3 regions of the Paenibacillus sp. B-A-8 genome follow, and region 1 is predicted to be linked to each of the others. Evidence: predicted binding sites of a transcription regulator. Region 1 holds the regulator's gene; each other region holds the start of a gene.
The links. Region 1 encodes LexA, which represses DNA repair genes until DNA is damaged. Its sites were predicted from a motif close to CGAACATATGTTCG; they were not measured.
Positions count from the first base shown of each region.

Region 2: the regulator LexA is predicted to act here: its motif matches at 3,246-3,259, upstream of ACN6MV_RS23375 (ImmA/IrrE family metallo-endopeptidase).
Region 3: the regulator LexA is predicted to act here: its motif matches at 3,617-3,630, upstream of recA (recombinase RecA).

Region 1 is NZ_CP183882.1:3,876,618-3,882,314, reverse strand. It holds gene ACN6MV_RS17375 (hypothetical protein) at 1-259, opposite strand, end outside; gene ACN6MV_RS17370 (L,D-transpeptidase) at 407-745, opposite strand; gene lexA (transcriptional repressor LexA) at 995-1,621, opposite strand; gene ACN6MV_RS17360 (LysM peptidoglycan-binding domain-containing protein) at 1,916-2,329, shown strand; gene ACN6MV_RS17355 (DUF896 domain-containing protein) at 2,439-2,648, shown strand; gene ACN6MV_RS17350 (hypothetical protein) at 2,698-3,225, shown strand; gene ACN6MV_RS17345 (HAD family hydrolase) at 3,259-4,044, shown strand; gene ACN6MV_RS17340 (FixH family protein) at 4,306-4,737, shown strand; gene metH (methionine synthase) at 4,916-5,697, shown strand, end outside.
Region 2 is NZ_CP183882.1:5,167,840-5,173,536, reverse strand. It holds gene ACN6MV_RS23395 (hypothetical protein) at 70-1,059, opposite strand; gene ACN6MV_RS23390 (RNA polymerase sigma factor) at 1,056-1,550, opposite strand; gene ACN6MV_RS23385 (DUF3139 domain-containing protein) at 1,730-2,062, opposite strand; gene ACN6MV_RS23380 (hypothetical protein) at 2,433-2,594, opposite strand; gene ACN6MV_RS23375 (ImmA/IrrE family metallo-endopeptidase) at 2,674-3,207, opposite strand; gene ACN6MV_RS23370 (YjfB family protein) at 3,358-3,534, opposite strand; gene ACN6MV_RS23365 (hypothetical protein) at 3,685-3,831, shown strand; gene ACN6MV_RS23360 (NucA/NucB deoxyribonuclease domain-containing protein) at 3,911-4,342, opposite strand; gene ACN6MV_RS23355 (cytidine deaminase) at 4,450-4,866, shown strand; gene ACN6MV_RS23350 (glycosyl hydrolase) at 5,035-5,697, shown strand, end outside.
Region 3 is NZ_CP183882.1:4,202,192-4,207,888, reverse strand. It holds gene ACN6MV_RS18795 (helix-turn-helix domain-containing protein) at 1-324, shown strand, start outside; gene ACN6MV_RS18790 (hypothetical protein) at 405-566, shown strand; gene ACN6MV_RS18785 (YajQ family cyclic di-GMP-binding protein) at 771-1,262, shown strand; gene pgsA (CDP-diacylglycerol--glycerol-3-phosphate 3-phosphatidyltransferase) at 1,416-2,003, shown strand; gene ACN6MV_RS18775 (competence/damage-inducible protein A) at 2,113-3,399, shown strand; gene recA (recombinase RecA) at 3,700-4,767, shown strand; gene ACN6MV_RS18765 (regulatory protein RecX) at 4,932-5,663, shown strand.

The sequences.
Region 1 (5,697 bases):
TGAAATTTTTATCGGGATGTTCCGCACCTAAATAAGATATGTATTCATCTACAATGACATCATCCATTAGAGATTTAAAGTCAAAAACATCCTCTTTATTGGAGGTGGAAGGGGAGATGGTCCCTTGAATACTGCCGAATGAGGTGAGTAGATTTACTTTTTTTCCACTAGCTTGATCGTTATTTAACAATAATCCTGAGAGTTTAACAAGTGCATCGACTTTAAAATCGACGAGGGTTCTTATTTTGGAGTTGTTCAAAACCAGACACTTCCTTTCTATTTGAAAACCTGTTAACATTATTCGACATATAACCACATAATTCCTATTACGCCATCAAAAATACTTAAATACAAACACACCCCATTCATTGAACCATGAGTGAAGTGTGTTTATTTATGGATAGATTTAATTCCTGATCGTTACTTGAGTTCCAATCGGAACAATCGCAGCTAGTGCTAGCACATCCTCATTGTACATCCGAATACAACCGTGGGAAACTTCGTGACCTATCGAGGAGGGATCATTATTTCCATGTATTCCATAGTGAGGCTTAGATAGACCCATCCAAAAGACCCCAAATGGACCACCTGGATCGGGTTCTTTGTTAATAATAGTGAAGTCACCCAAGGGTGATTGGGTTAACATTTTACCGATTCCGACGGGGAAACCTCTGATCACAATGTTGTTATCAAGAAGATACAGCATACGCTGGGTCAGATCTACAATAATTCGGTAATTTGGCATTGCGCAACACTCCTTTCTAATAGGATATGAGCAGAAAGCCTAAACGGTTATTAATAGAAAATGGCCATTTTAGCGTATGCGAACGCGTGTTCTAGTATGGATAATTTGAGTTAGAAAACAAAAAAAGGCTGTTCCACATTTGTGGAACAGCCTTTGATATTACAGAAAACAGTATCATTATGCTTCTCGTAGAAACGGATACCGTCCTTTAATGGACGGTATCCGTTTTGGCTTGGTAGGAGTGCATACTTAGTGGATATCTCGAAATAATCCGATAACTCTGCCGAGAATGGTCACGCGATTAAGGCGAAGAGGCTCGTACGCCGGATTCTCCGGCTGAAGACGTATATGATCACGTTCTTTATAAAAGGTCTTAACGGTAGCTTCATCTTCTTCGGTCATAGCTACAACGATATCTCCGTTATCAGCTGTCTGTTGTTGACGGACAATAACATAGTCACCATTCATTATCCCAGCTTCGACCATACTGTCACCTTGAACCGATAACATAAATACTTTGTTATCTCCAACATAGTGAGTTGGAAGCGGGAAGTAGTCTTCAATATTCTCAGTAGCAGTGATAGGAACCCCGGCGGTAACCTTACCTACGACAGGAATGCGTGCGACGGTTTGTGCGAAATGATGGACATTCTCGGAATCCTCTTGGCCAAGCAATTCTATTGCACGAGGCTTCGTTGGATCTCGACGGATAAGTCCCTTCTTCTCTAGCCGATCCAAATGACCGTGAACTGTGGAGCTGGAAGCAAGACCAACAGCTTCTCCAATCTCCCGAACGGAAGGAGGATAACCCTTGCTGCGGACTTCGCTACGTATAAATTCCAGGATCGCCAGCTGGCGACTTGAAATCTTTGACATTGGAATCAACCCCATATAGTAATGTTTGGGAAAATTATAACATAGAACTACCGTTCGCACAAACATAAGTTCTAACTATTATAAATATTAATTCGAAAGAGTTAATAAATGGTAGTCTCGTATTGATAAAGCGAACTTTAAAACAATGATCAGCTGGATTCTTTTTATAGATGATAGGGTGATTTACTCTTTTCAAAAAAAGAGAACAATTGTTCTGAAATAGTATTGAACAAAACACATGTTCGTGTTATTATAATTTCAAAAGTAAGAACAAGTGTTTGGAGGATGATATTCATGTTAAAATACAGTACATACCGTAGCATCTACGATAAAGCCCCCGTGGTTGAATCTTTAGGACATAATCCTGTTACCCGTTATTCAGCTCAGATTAAAGAGATTACAGCGCTTTTGCTTGAAGGATTGATGCGTTTGTTCCGGAGAGATTTTGTTATTAAACTTACATTGATCATTGTGCTCGTACTATCAGGACTCACAGTAGTAGGTAATGTATTTGCAGGATCTACTACTTTAATGAAGGATGAGAAGCGCGTAGTGGTTGAACGCGGAGATACACTTTGGAGTATTGCTCTTGAGAATAAACCATCGGATATGAAGACGGCTGTATATATAGAAGGAATTAAAAAATCTAATGGCATTAAAGGCAGTCAGATTAATGCTGGAGATATTCTCAGTTTACCTATTTATTAATATTCTAAGAACATAATAGAAGGACATAAAGAGCTTGCAGGGAGTAAACCTTGACAAGCTCTTTTTCTCATGGCAGAGTTAGAATTAATTTATATGGGGAGGGAAAGTTTTGAACATTGATGAGTTGGTCGCGCGTATTAACGAATTGGCACGCAAACAGAAGAGCGTAGGCCTTAATCAAGAGGAAACGGCGGAACGCGCCAAGCTTCGTGAAATCTATTTGGGGAATATTCGCAATAACTTCCGAGCACAATTGAATACGATTGAATTGGTCGATAATGATGAGCATGAACAAGGTAACAAGGGGCTTAAGCATTAACACCCTGTTCCTTTTCATAGATACTACTGGATGACTAGGGGGAACGCATATGGCCCGTTCTTGGGAAAGAATGGTTCAACGTAACACACAGCAAATTAACAAGCAAAGAAAGAAACAGGGGAAGGAAACGATTTACGCATCAAAATCCAAATCTCCTGGCAAGAACAGTGAAACCTTTAAAGGCCGTAACATTGCATTTCCAGTAGTGTTATTAGTGCTTGGTACTATGTTTTGGATGATTGGTTCGGTAGATCAGGCCAAAGGCAATGGTATGCTGATGAATTGGCTAGGAGTCGTTTTGTACTACTTACTAGCAGCACTTCTGTTTTTCCGACGTCCGTATTTGAAGGTGGAGAATGCTAGACTATCCACTATAAAATTCAATCGCGAACGCTATTTACCAGCTTCTGATATTGAGAAAATTATCCTTTCGCGTGGAGCTGTTGTTATTAAGCATAAAGGCAAACGCACGAAATGGATTTTTACCAGACTTATGAATCGTTATGATACAACTGCGATGGGGACTCGACTGGAAGCATTCGCAAAAGCTCACCAAATTGAAGTAGTTCACGAATAGAAATTAACCAGCCATGGGAGAGGGAGACCTGTAATGCCAATTTCCGCTGTACTATTTGACCTTGATGATACACTGCTCTGGGATGATCGGAGCGTCAATGAAGCATTTCGTTCTGCATGTGAAGCCGCTGGGGATACGATTGATCCACAAGAACTGGAACTTGCGGTGCGTAAAGAAGCCATAGCACTATATGAATCATACGAAACGAACCCATTTACAAAAATGATTGGGATTAATCCGTTTGAAGCACTTTGGGGGAACTTTACTGCAGGTGAACAACCGGAATTCCGTCAATTGGAGCAGCTTGCACCGGGATACCGTAAAGAGGCGTGGCGTCGTGGTCTTGCAGCACTTGGTGTAGAGGACGAAGTTCTTGCTGAGACATTAGCAGCCAAATTTGCAGCAGAGCGTAGAAATCGGCCTTACATCTATGAAGAAACAATTCAGGTGCTCGAAGAACTGAAGGGAAAAGTGAAGTTATTGCTTTTGACTAACGGATGCCCTGCATTGCAACAAGAGAAACTAGATGGTGTACCTGAAATCGTTCCTTTCTTTGATCATATCGTAATTTCCGGAAGCTTCGGCAAAGGAAAGCCGGATAAGGATATTTTTCTGCATGCTCTAGAGCTTCTAGATATTGCACCTGAGCAAGGGGTTATGGTCGGTGATAAGCTTACAACGGATATTCGTGGTGGGTTGGCAACAGGTTTGACTACGGTTTGGATTAATAGAAAAGGCAAACAGCCGGATCCGGAAATTCAGCCGGATTATGAAATCAAACATCTTGGAGAGCTTCTTTCATTAGTCCAATCTTTATAAAGTAGAGTAAGAGGCTTTGAATCATTGAGCCTTAAGAAGGCAGTAGGTTCCTGGGTTACTAGGAGGCTTACTGTCTTTCTTTATATCTACATATTGCTTTTTAAAATTGATGAAATTATCTAGTATATGATTTTAGTCACAAGAGTTAAGCTGAATTGATATGAAATACTGAAAAACCAATAATAATGTGTATAATAGATGGAGAATGTATAACATGAATTGGTAGATTCTTAGTACTCAAATCGGCTGGGAGGACTCTATATGAAGATTTCAAGAACAATCGTTCCTTTATTATTAGGTGCAACACTTTTAGTTCTGGGAGGATGTTCATCAGACCAAACCAAACATTCTGGAATACATAATATGAACATGAACATGGACATGTCTATGGAACCTATCAAAGTTGAGTTACATTGGAGTCCTGAAGAGGTTGTTGTAAATCAGAAGGTGACCTTTGAGGCTGTGGTGACGCAAGATAACTTGGCGGTGGATGATGCGAAAGAGGTTCTATTCGAAATTGTGAGTAAAAATGATAATGAACAGAAAATTGAACTTAAAGGGAAGCTAGTTGGTGATGGAGTCTATCAAGCAGAAGGAACACTTGAGATAGAAGGACAATATATTGTTACATCACACGTAACTGCTAGAACTCAGCATTCTATGCCTAATAAGGAACTCTCTGTGAAACCATAATTAAAAGAATAGTAATGATATCCTATAATTACAGATAATGCAGAGTGGAAAGGAAGGCTTTCCGAAATTCCTTTATTCTGCTAAACTTACTCTAATGTTTTACTGGGGGGACTATACGTTGGCTAAATATACACTTGAGGAAAGCTTACAACAAAGAATATTAATTCTAGACGGTGCAATGGGCACAATGATCCAACAGGTGCCTCTGACAGGTGAGGATTTTGGTGGGGAAGAATTGGACGGTTGTAATGAAATGCTAGTATTAACCCGTCCAGAAGTGATTCAGACGATTCATGAGCAGTATCTCGAAGCAGGTGCTGACCTCATAGAAACGAATACCTTTGGTGCAACGTCTGTTGTACTTGCCGAATATGATATTCCGCAACGGGCACGCGAAATTAATCTGGTTGCAGCGAAGCTAGCTCGCAATGCCGTTGATAAATATGATACACCTGATCGTCCTCGATATGTCGTAGGCGCAATGGGGCCTACAACAAAGACGCTCTCTGTTACAGGAGGAGTCACTTTCCAAGAGCTCGTTGATAGCTACGAGGAACAGGCAGTCGCATTGATTGATGGTCAAGTGGATGCGTTACTGCTAGAGACCTCTCAGGATACTTTGAACGTGAAGGCTGGAAGTATAGGCATACGTAATGCGTTTGAGAAGACAGGCATCAAATTGCCAGTAATGATTTCGGGGACGATAGAGCCGATGGGTACCACGCTTGCCGGTCAGAACATCGAAGCCTTCTATATTTCTTTAGAACATCTCAAGCCTGTCTCTATTGGTCTGAACTGTGCGACTGGCCCTGAGTTCATGCGGGATCATATTCGTTCGCTTTCTGCAATCTCTTCAGCGGCTGTGAGTTGTTATCCGAACGCTGGGTTGCCAGACGAGAATGGACATTATCATGAATCTCCTGATTCTCTTGCGCGTAAAATTGCTGCGTTTGCAGAAAA
Region 2 (5,697 bases), 1.3 Mb from region 1:
GTATGGCGACCGAAATGCTGTCGTAATCGTTGTCCCAATCGCTGTATGCTGGGTTTCCGACCAACATCCCTATAGTTTCATACTATCCCAGAGCTTCTGGAATGCCCCAGATTCGACTTCGAAGAATACCGGTGCCTGACCGTAACGTACAAGTCCTTGACCGAACAGCGTCAGCTCTACCCGGGCGTTGTCTTCCAACTGTAGATAGATGATCTTGCGCTCTTCGCTGTCGTAGATGCCTTGCTCGATAAGTGGCTCTGCTGCCAGTGGTTTAGCCGCGTTGAGTGCCGTCAGAAAGCCGCTAAGCGCCTCGTCGACAGCAAGCGGTGTGTACTTCTGTAGTCCATTGTTCCAGCTGTCGAAGCTTTCCCACTGAGCTGAAGTAATTCTGCCCTCAAGATTTAGCTTGCCGAACAGATCAGCACCGCTGTTTACGGTGATGCCGTTCGTTTGTTCATACAGTTCGGCGAATACCTCGCCGTTGATTTCCGAATAGGACATAATCAGGAAATTGGAATCATATCCCTTCACAGAATAGATATCCGTCTCTCCGATGTTAGAAGCTAGCTCAATATATTTGTCTTTACCGCTCCATTCATCGATGCCGCCTGTAGTCCGTCCCAGCTTATCACCGCGCAGAGCGGGAGCGTCGGCGGCGTCGATGCGAGTTGCAGACTGTGTATAAATATTATCTTTATACACGACTAGAGCGATCATATCTGCCTTAACGCCAGACTTGGTATCCGGCAGTTCCAGCTTGGGGATGATAATGCTTCTGGACGTATCTGTGCTAGGATTGCCTGCATCACTTGGGCCCGGAGTTACCTGAGCGATCTGTCCTTGGGTGCTCTGACCGTTCAACTGCTGCCATATATTCGGTGCAGCCAAGCCGATTCCGGCAGCAAGCACGATACTTGCCGCGATATAAACCGTTTTGCGTGGACGTTTCCGCTCCTGCTGGTGCACCAGTTTGTCGATCAATTCTTTTTTCATCTCTTCACCTGGTTTCATAGAATCCACCGCTTTCGTATATAATGTTCGAAACTGATCTTCCTTCATTGTGATTCCGCTCCTTCCAGCTCTAGTTTTAGCAGTTGCCGTCCCCGCTGAAGTCTCATCTTCACGGCAGACTGACTAATCTGCAGAATCTTGCTGATTTCCTGGATGGGATAATCCTCGTAATAGTAAAGATGGATTACAGTTTTATACTTCATGGGCATCGCCATAACTAATTGCAATAGAGCCAATTCTTCGGGGTTGTCTACCGCAATCGGCTCAGCGCTTTCCAGCTTAACCTCACGCTTTCGCCAGCCTCTACCCAGTAATGTTTTGCAATGATTGGTGATTACGCGGATCAGCCATGCTTTCTGATGTTCAGCATCTTTGAACTTTGGCGCCTTTTCTATCAGTTTGATGAAGGTCTCCTGAGTAGCTTCTTCGGCATCTTGGCGGCTGCCTAGATGGACCAAGGCGATTCGGAACAGCATATCTGCGTAGATTTCGTAACTCTTTATCACATGATTTCCCGGCCGGGTCATGGATCGCTGCATGATTCTATGCCCCCTTTACCTATAACACCATTTAGGACGGCATTTGGTCACATTATGTTCCTGAGAAAATTTTGTTAGCCATATAGATCAAGGGTTAGGATCTAAAAAAACGCGGTTGTCTTAGTAGCCATAATCCTGACTGCTGAGACAATCGCGTTTTTATAATAGAAGTTCCCCCTTTACGGGAGACGATCCTCAATATGTTTATATGTATATTTTGGATCAGAACCTTTTACAGGAGCCATGCTGTATTGATGAATCAGATCCTTCTCTTTTCTATAAAAGTATCTTGCGTTAGGTTCATCTGCAAAGATAACCGTTGTGCTTACTACGGGAGCCTTACCAATCTGGGTATAGACTTTATAAAGATCTTCATTCTTATAATCTCTAGCATCTACCAGATAATGAATGATCTCATTGTTCATCTGATTTCGGAAGGAGTGAAGCGCTAAGGAAGCAACTCCATATAGAATAATGAGAGTAACAAGAATTATTTTTGTTCTTTTCTTCATTTATTTCCTCCATTTAGATAAAATGTATATATTATAAGATAATATATAAGTTTACACATTAGAAGGGAGGAAAGAAGATGACGCAGCAAGAGGAAAAATACAGGAGTTGGAGCGACGTATTAAGGTACTAGAGAATTATTCAAGTCCAAAACTGCCAGGGCTAAGAATCTTATGGTTTATTATTTGGGGTGTTGTGGGTATATTCCTCATTCTAACTCTTATTGGTTTGATTCAATTTGTCGCATAACAGAGCTTATAATTACAAATAAGGCAGCAAATTTCCCGCCGATAGTTAAACCCGTGTAGGTAAATAATTGCCTGGGTATACTATACTTGCTGCCTTTTTATTATGAGCTTACACAAATCATCTTCAGTCGTCTTTGGGTTCTTGCAATAAAATGGAGAAGGTCCCTGTTTCATGATCCACTTCAATCGACTCGATCCCAACAAAATCCGGAATTTCGGGGTGTACTGCATCTACGTTATAATCTGGATGAGTCATCAATAATTCAATTACTTTAATGGCTTCCATATCGTTCCCCCTTGCGAGAAATTCCACCATAATCATTAATGGTCCTTCATTGCGACTACCCTTATTATCTCCGCAATCATTATTGAATATGTGTTAATCGTTCTTCGTTTCTTCCCATCACGGCCAATAATTGCCCCTGAAAAACACGTCTTTGGATCTGATCAATCCGCTGTAAAGCCAGCTCGCTTGGCACTTGAAATTCTGCTGCAAGATAGCTAATGGCTTCCTCTCGTTGTTCTGGCAAATTCAAACGGGAGATCATGGAGTAGGGCATAGCTGCATAAAGAATAAAACGCTCGGATTCATCCTCCTGTGCTCGCGTAAAATGTTCTGGCATCAATATATGATTGGTACCATGGCGGAGCAGGTGACAGAGCTCGTGGAGAAACTCTAGCCGCTGCAGGCTAGCTGGAAGCCGGTTATCGATAAACATGGTGTACATCCCCGCTGATGCTTCGATACTCTTACTTCTTACATCCAAATAATGAACCCAAATATTAAGCCGTTCTGCAATATAGGCAATCGAAATTTGCGAAGGCTGAGTAAGGTTTAGACGTTTGTATAAATCTTCCGTCCACTTCTCCAGTGCAGTCATTTGATAATAGGATTTCATGTTATCCACATCATTCACCTCATTCAGAATCAATTATAGGATCGTATGTTCGCATAAATGAACAAAAGAAAAGCCCGAAGGCTATGTAAAGTAAAAAAATATAAGGACACATAAGAACGAGTGTTCTTGTGTGTCCTTAGCATAATGCAATTAAACACTAATATCAAGTGTTTTTCCTAAATTCGGAGCAACGCTTTTCCCCAGCATTTCCACCATCGTTTGACTCTGGGTTTCAGCCTGATTTTTGGCTATATTCATGACCTGTATCCCCACATTCTGAGCTAAGGATGCTTGACTCATTGCCATTGATAATGCAGCTATATCCATATTGCACCTCCTTCGTGTATATCCTGTATATCGACTCTGTCCATTTAATTCATTAGGTGTTCGGCATTTTGTTTGCCAATTCGCCCAAACGGCTTATCTCCTTTTTACATATCTTGTGCTGTAGTCATTAATCATTAGGAGGAATTAAAAATGGGAATGGAACATTGTGGTTGTAACGTAGGTCCTGTAGTAAGCCCAGCAAACGTAGGTCCGGTGTGTAGTCCTTTTACTTCAACGGGAGCTATTCTGGTACTCTTCATCTTGCTGGTTATCATCACTAAAGCTTGCTTATTCTAAGCTAGCTGATGCACATTGTAGCCCCATCCGGTATATACCGGATGGGGCTATTCTTTTGGAGCATTGTTTCCGAAGCTCGTTATTTGAACATAAATTCTACGCGGGTTCCATCCGCATAATCTTCTAGCTGATTACCAACCCAGCTTCCTGCACCGCGATTATCTTTTGGCGTTATGTATTCAATGTCGGCCCCTTCGCCGCCTTCATCACACATGGCCATGGGCCATTCGTCGCGGTCGTAGCCTTTTTTTGTAGGGATCCCTCTTAAGGATTCTTTGCGGTTCTCTTCAGCCTGCTCACGGTTAATGGTACATGTGGCAGACTCCCCTTTGGCAATCGCATCCTGAATATGCTTGGCGGTCTCAGGATAACGATCTGATGGGAAGATGAGCTGAACAACTTCTGAATCGGATGTGGACGAGGGGGCTGCCGGGTCTCCGTTCTGTTCATACCAGTAACCGCCGAAAGCGAGTAACACAACAATGATGAGACTGGTGAGTAATTTCTGTATTTTCAAATCTGCTCCTCCTTTTTTGGAACTTAAAATAGTATATCTTATATCATAATGCAGTGCGATTTAATATACTTAGGAAAAATAAGAGGAGGGCGGAATTGGATATGGAGTATTTAATTACTATTGAGGATCAGACGCTTATAGCCTCTGCTGAAGATATTATTACTAGACGTTATGAATGGGAAAGACACCATGTTGGAGCGGCGCTCCGTACGAAGACGGGGGAGATCTTTACAGCGGTACATGTAGAAGCTAGCATGGGGCGGATTACAGTTTGTGCGGAGGCGATGGTGATTGGAAAAGCGATATCCGAAGGCTACAAGGAATTTGATACGATTGTTGCCGTAAGGCATTCTGATCCGGATAGCGGGGAAAGAGAGATTAAAGTAGTTTCTCCCTGCGGGATGTGCCGTGAGTTAATTGCTGATTACGGGAAGGATTGCAAAGTTATTGTATCCGAGGAAGGCCGGTTAGCCAAATATGATATTACCGAATTACTACCGCTGAGATATACGAGGTAGTTTGGAAAAAAGGAGCCGCTAGGCTCCTTTTTTTATTGAGCCGTGAATTTATTCAGCAGTTCCTTACACTGTCCTAAATTAATTTACAGCTTCATGTCCATTCGCTGAGTTCATGTCACTATTGTCCCCATACTATAACTTAAAAAAGTTAAAAGGATGTGAGAGTAGATGGAACAGCGAAACCTTCGAAATATGGTTGATTCGGCATCGAGGTTTGTGAACGATGTTCAGTGGCAAATAGCATATCGTAAATTGCAAATGACTCCGGCAGATTCGGAAACGGTAACCTCTGCTCAGAAATTGTTGAATACCCTTTATTTTTTGCAAGGAAAAGGATTGATTAGTGGACAACATGATTATTTGGAGAGCGCGGATGAGTTCAATGGGAAGCTGAAAAATACTAGCGGGCAATACGCCGCCCTTCACGGTTATGAGCTGGGAGCAATCAATAATCAAACGGCGGCGCTAATAGACAATCAGCGGGATTGGGTTGTTAGCAGTGCTATTCGTTGGTATAAAGCCGGTGGAATCGTAACGATTAGTTATCACGCCCAGTTGCCAGGGACAGCGCCGGCTTGGGCTAATGTATCTACGAGCATAAGCAATGCTGATTTTGACACATATATAACTCCGGGTACGACTCAGTATAACGCACTGATCGCTGATCTGGATAAGATAGCCCTGTCTTTAAAAAAACTTAATGATGCAGGCGTTCCCGTGCTCTGGCGGCCGTATCATGAAATGAATGGTGGATGGTTCTGGTGGGGGCAGAAGAGCAATTACGTAGAACTCTGGAACCTTATGTTTGACCGTTTTACCAGCTATCATAAG
Region 3 (5,697 bases), 330 kb from region 1:
GGAAGTGAAGTGAAGGTTGAAATTTCAGCTACTGGAGTAAGCTGGCTCGAGGTGTATAAAGGTGAGAACTCTAAAGGTGAGAAGCTCTCATTTGGTAACACAGCGGCAGGAGATCATATGAGCTTTGTTCTCGGAAGTGAAGGAATGTATATTAAATCTGGATATTCACCAGCTACCGAGATTACTGTCAATGGACAAGTAATTACAGATGAAAAGACCTCATCTCGTCTGTTAATTAATCTGGATGATGGTACTGGAAGTCAAACGAGCCAGAATGAAGGTACCACTGATACTTCTGACCAGACTAATGAAACAGGCCAATAAGAAATACGATGCATAGACTTTGGCTATGTGGGGAACATAAGATTGTTTCCAGTTCTTAGCCAAAGTGAGGTGACATTCTTATGATCGTTAGCTGGATTGTAGCTGGACTTGGGGTTGTTGTCAGTCTCATCGGATACTATATGACGCCAAGTGCTTGGGGCTATGGAATTCTCGGTTTCGGTATTGCACATATTGTGCTTGGAATTCTGGATATGTTTCGAAGCCCGCTCCGAAGCAGATAGAAAACTTAGAAATGAGCGTCTCCGAGGGGATACTCCCTGTGGAGACGTATTTCTACCATTGAACAGAACTCATTTCGAAGGAAAAGCTCCACTCTGTGGGGCTGTTTTCTGTGTCGGGTGGGGTACATATTATCCAAAATTAGACTTAAGGGTATCATTCTTTTATAATAGTAGCAGACTAAAATGTACAAAGGACGTGGAGTTATGAGTTCAGAAAGTTCATTTGATATCGTATCTAAAATGGATATGCAGGAATTAACTAATGCGATCCACCAAACAGAGAAAGAAATTGATAACCGATTTGACTTTAAGAACAGTAAAAGCAGTCTGAAGCTTGAGAAAGACGCACTTATTATCGCCTCTGAGGACGAATATAAGTTAAATGCTGTTATTGATATTTTACAATCGAAGATGGTGAAGAGAGGTATCACGCTGAAGAACTTGGATTTCGGCAAAGTAGAGCCTGCTTCCCTGGGAAGTGTTCGTCAGCGCTTAGGTCTTAAGCAAGGGATAGATCAGGAGAACGCAAAAAAAATTAACATCCTGATTCGTGATTCGAAATTGAAGGTGAAGAGCCAGATTCAAGGAGATCAGATCCGCGTAACCGGTAAGAGTCGCGATGATTTACAGCAAATTATCCAGATTTTGCGTAAAGCTGATTTGCCGCTGGACCTGCAGTTCAACAACTTAAAATAGAATTTTGTACCCCGCAGTGCTTATCAGCACCATGATGCGGGGTGCTTTGTATTTTTTTTGACACCTATTTATAGCTATAATATACTTGCTTAAGTAGAAATAGATGAGCCTGACTCAGGTCATTTGTATGAACGATTTAGGGGAGGAACTTCAGTGAATTTGCCCAACCGCATCACGCTAGCACGTATTTGCCTGATCCCGATTATGATGTTTTTCTTACTGGTGGATTTTAGCTTTTACCCAGAACCAATACATTGGGGCTCTTTCCAGCTATCTGTTAATCATTTGGTAGCCGCTGTAATCTTTTTGCTTGCAGCCAGCACAGATGGAATAGACGGCTACATAGCTAGGAAATATAATATGGTGACCAACCTCGGTAAGCTCCTTGATCCGTTAGCGGACAAGCTGTTAGTTTCCGCTGTTCTGATTTCACTTGTCGAACTGGGCAGATGTGATTCATGGATTGCAATTGTTATCATAAGTCGTGAGTTTGCAGTAACCGGGCTTCGCCAGATCGCATTGTTAGAGGGGAAAGTGGTTGCCGCCAGCAAATGGGGCAAGATAAAGACGGTTGTACAAATTGTAGCGATCTCACTGCTGTTGTTGAACAATTTTCCATTTCAATTCGTCAGCATTCCTGTAGACGATATTGCCATTTGGGCTGCAGCTTTGATCACTATTTACTCTGGAATTGATTATTTTGTGAAGAATAAAGAGCTGCTACAGCTGCATAATGCTTAAGCATTTTAGGTAGCTACATATAGGAGAGGTAATAGGTAAAGTACCTATTACCTTTTTTAAACCCTAAAGGCAGTGTGTCTACATTATAACTAGGAGGCGAAAGCCAGGGATGAAAGCGGAGATTATTGCAGTAGGCACGGAGCTTTTGCTCGGTCAAATCGTGAATAGTAATGCCCAGTTTCTATCTATAGAGTTAGCTGCTATTGGGATTGATGTATATTTTCAAACCGTAGTTGGCGATAACAGCAGTCGCTTGCAGCAAGCTATTGAAATCGCTCAAAACAGAGCTGATGTTATCATTTTTACAGGTGGTATTGGTCCGACAGAAGATGATCTTACAAAAGATGCATTGGCTGCTTCTTTAGGTCGAACACTCCATATAGATCGTTTGGCAATGGATCATGTACAACGTTTCTTTGATGATCGTAAGATTGTAATGACAGAGAATAATCGTAAACAGGCACTTATAATTGAAGGAACCACACCTTTGCCAAATGAGATTGGTCTTGCTGTGGGTATTGCTTTTGAGCATGAAAAGAAATATTATATTGTGCTTCCTGGTCCGCCTCGCGAGATGAAACCAATGTTCGTAGATAAAGCAGTACCTTGGCTTCAGCAGCATGCTCTGACGTCAGAAATGCCACTTTATTCTAAAATGCTAAAATTTGCAGGTATCGGAGAATCACTGCTTGAGGATAAGCTCATAGATCTGATTCACAGCCAGACAGACCCAACCATAGCTCCATATGCAAAAGAGGGAGAAGTAACCGTTCGTATTTCGACAAAGGCGCCTTCCGAGCATGAAGCTTTCAAGAAGCTGGAGATTCTGGAGAAGCAGATCAAAGAGATTTTGCCAGAGCATTTATATGCGAATATTGATGTACCACTAGAACAGCTAATTGTAGATTGGATGGCGGATGCAGGTCTGACTTTAAGTGCGGCGGAGAGCTGTACCGGAGGCTTGCTGATGGAGAGTATAACCAACATACCAGGTAGCGCTTCGATGTTTGCGGGAGGAATCGTCTGTTACTCGAACGATCTAAAGAAAAAACTTCTGAATGTGCCAAGTGCTTATTTGGAGGGGCCTGATGCTCCAGGGGCGGTAAGTCGTGAAGTTGCCGAGGTGTTGGCCGATCAGGTGAGAATGATTGCGGACAGTGATTTCGGTTTATCTGTAACAGGCGTAGCAGGACCAGGCTATTCTGAACGTAAACCAGTCGGACTTGTATTTATTGGTTTAGCTGAACGCGGGCGTAAGACAGAGGTATATGAGCTTAATCTTAAAGGGACACGTGAGAATATACGACTGCGTACTGTTAAAGCTCTACTGTATCGACTATGGCGTAGACTTGAGGAACGCAAGGTGGAGACACCACTTGAGGGTTCAGACTTGTAATGGGAGATTAGCCCAGTTATAATTGGAACATACGGAAGAACCGTGGCACTGAGATTTCTTTGCTGCGGTTTTTTGTATATTTGCAGAGATTTTGATCAATGTTTTTGGTTATGATCATAAGTCGTTGATGTCCGGTGAAGTAGAGAAATCAGTTAACTTCTATATCCGGAAGGAGGCTTACAATAAAAGGGATAATTAACGCTTGAGACAAAAAAAACGAATGTATGTTCGAAAAAAAGCTTGGCAAGACCTCAAAAACACGTTATTATATTATTATAAACAGTGAAGGAAGTGGTCTGATTGTCAGATCGTCGTGCAGCGCTTGATATGGCGCTTCGTCAAATAGAAAAACAATTTGGTAAAGGTTCGATCATGAAACTGGGAGAATCCACTCATATGCAAGTGGAAGTTGTACCTAGCGGATCTTTGGCACTTGATATTGCGTTAGGTATAGGCGGACTTCCAAAGGGACGTATTATTGAAGTATACGGACCTGAATCCTCCGGTAAAACAACTGTTGCTCTTCATGCTATTGCAGAAGTGCAAAAACAAGGAGGACAAGCTGCATTTATCGATGCTGAGCATGCGCTCGATCCGAAGTATGCACGTAACTTGGGCGTAAACATTGATGAATTGTTACTATCTCAGCCAGATACGGGTGAACAGGCACTTGAGATTGCTGAAGCACTTGTACGAAGTGGCGCAGTAGACATTATTGTCGTTGACTCCGTAGCTGCTTTGGTTCCTAAAGCGGAAATTGAAGGCGATATGGGTGATTCACACGTCGGCCTACAGGCTCGTTTGATGTCTCAAGCGCTTCGGAAGCTTTCTGGTGCCATTAGTAAATCAAATACAATTGCTATCTTTATTAACCAGCTTCGTGAGAAAATTGGTGTTATGTTCGGTAACCCTGAGACAACTCCGGGTGGACGAGCACTGAAATTCTACTCTTCCGTACGGTTGGATGTTCGTCGTGTGGAAAGTATCAAAATGGGTAACGACGTTGTAGGTAACCGCACCAAGATCAAGATTGTGAAGAATAAGGTAGCACCTCCATTTAAACAAGCTGATGTTGATATCATGTATGGTGAAGGGATTTCCAGAGAAGGAAGTCTTGTAGACATCGGTACTGAAATGGACATCGTGAATAAGAGTGGTGCATGGTATTCCTATGAAGGCGAGCGTCTCGGCCAAGGACGTGAGAATGCCAAACAGTTCTTGAAGGAACATCAAGATATTTCGCTCATCATTGAGAACAAGATTCGTGAAGCAAGTAATCTCTCCACTATTGTTGCTGCACCAAATGAAGCGGAAATCATTGCAGAGCAAGAGGAAGAAGAAAAGCTACTTCTCGAAATCGAACAATAGAATTTATTAAGGAATAGGACGCCCTGTGATTCATTGTTGCAGGGTGTCTTTTCTTAACGCATCAGAAATATTTATTTGGGGTCCTCGCAAAGTACCTGAGTACGCATCGAATTTAAGCTACACTTTGTGGGGGATATTTTATTGCTATGAGGTGACAAGCAACTATGGTAATACAGCTGGATATGGATTTTGAATCGGATGAGCAGGACTTACAAGTTCTTGCAGATTTTCCTGATGGAGAACTTTTAGAAATCACTAAGGTAGAACGTCAGAAGAAATCGGATCACCGCTATATCATACATTTCGGAGCTTATAACATGACTGTACACGAAGACGTCATGATTAAATATCGGATGATTACTGGGAATTCTTTTATGAAAGCCGATTTGGAGGAAATTGTTGTTGCTGATGAGCGACAACGAGCTTATGTAGAAGGACTTCGTTATCTAGAACGAAAGCCACGAACCGCTATGGAAATGACTCGCCGTTTACGGCAGAAGGAAATAGGGGAGACTATTATTGCGGAAGTGGTGCAACGGCTACAGCAGGAAAGACTTCTTGATGACCCTTTGTATGCAAAGCAATGGGCAGAGCAACGCATTACGAACCAACGCAAAGGAAAGATGTGGATTCGCCAAGAGCTACGTGAGAAAGGAATCGACAAATCTTTAATCTCGGAAGCCTTGGAGAATATCAGCCCTGAACAAGAACTTGAGAGTGCACTTCAGACCGGACGTAAGAAATGGAATCTCATCCGAGGTGAAGCTGCAGATAAGAGAAGAAAGACTGGCGCCTTCTTAATGCGGCGTGGATTCTCAGGCGATATGGTGCGTCAAGTGATCAATACTTTACTTGAAGAAGACAATTATGAGGGTGAAGATGAGGAATTTTACTAGACTCACTGATTCTCTTGACATTAATGCGTATATC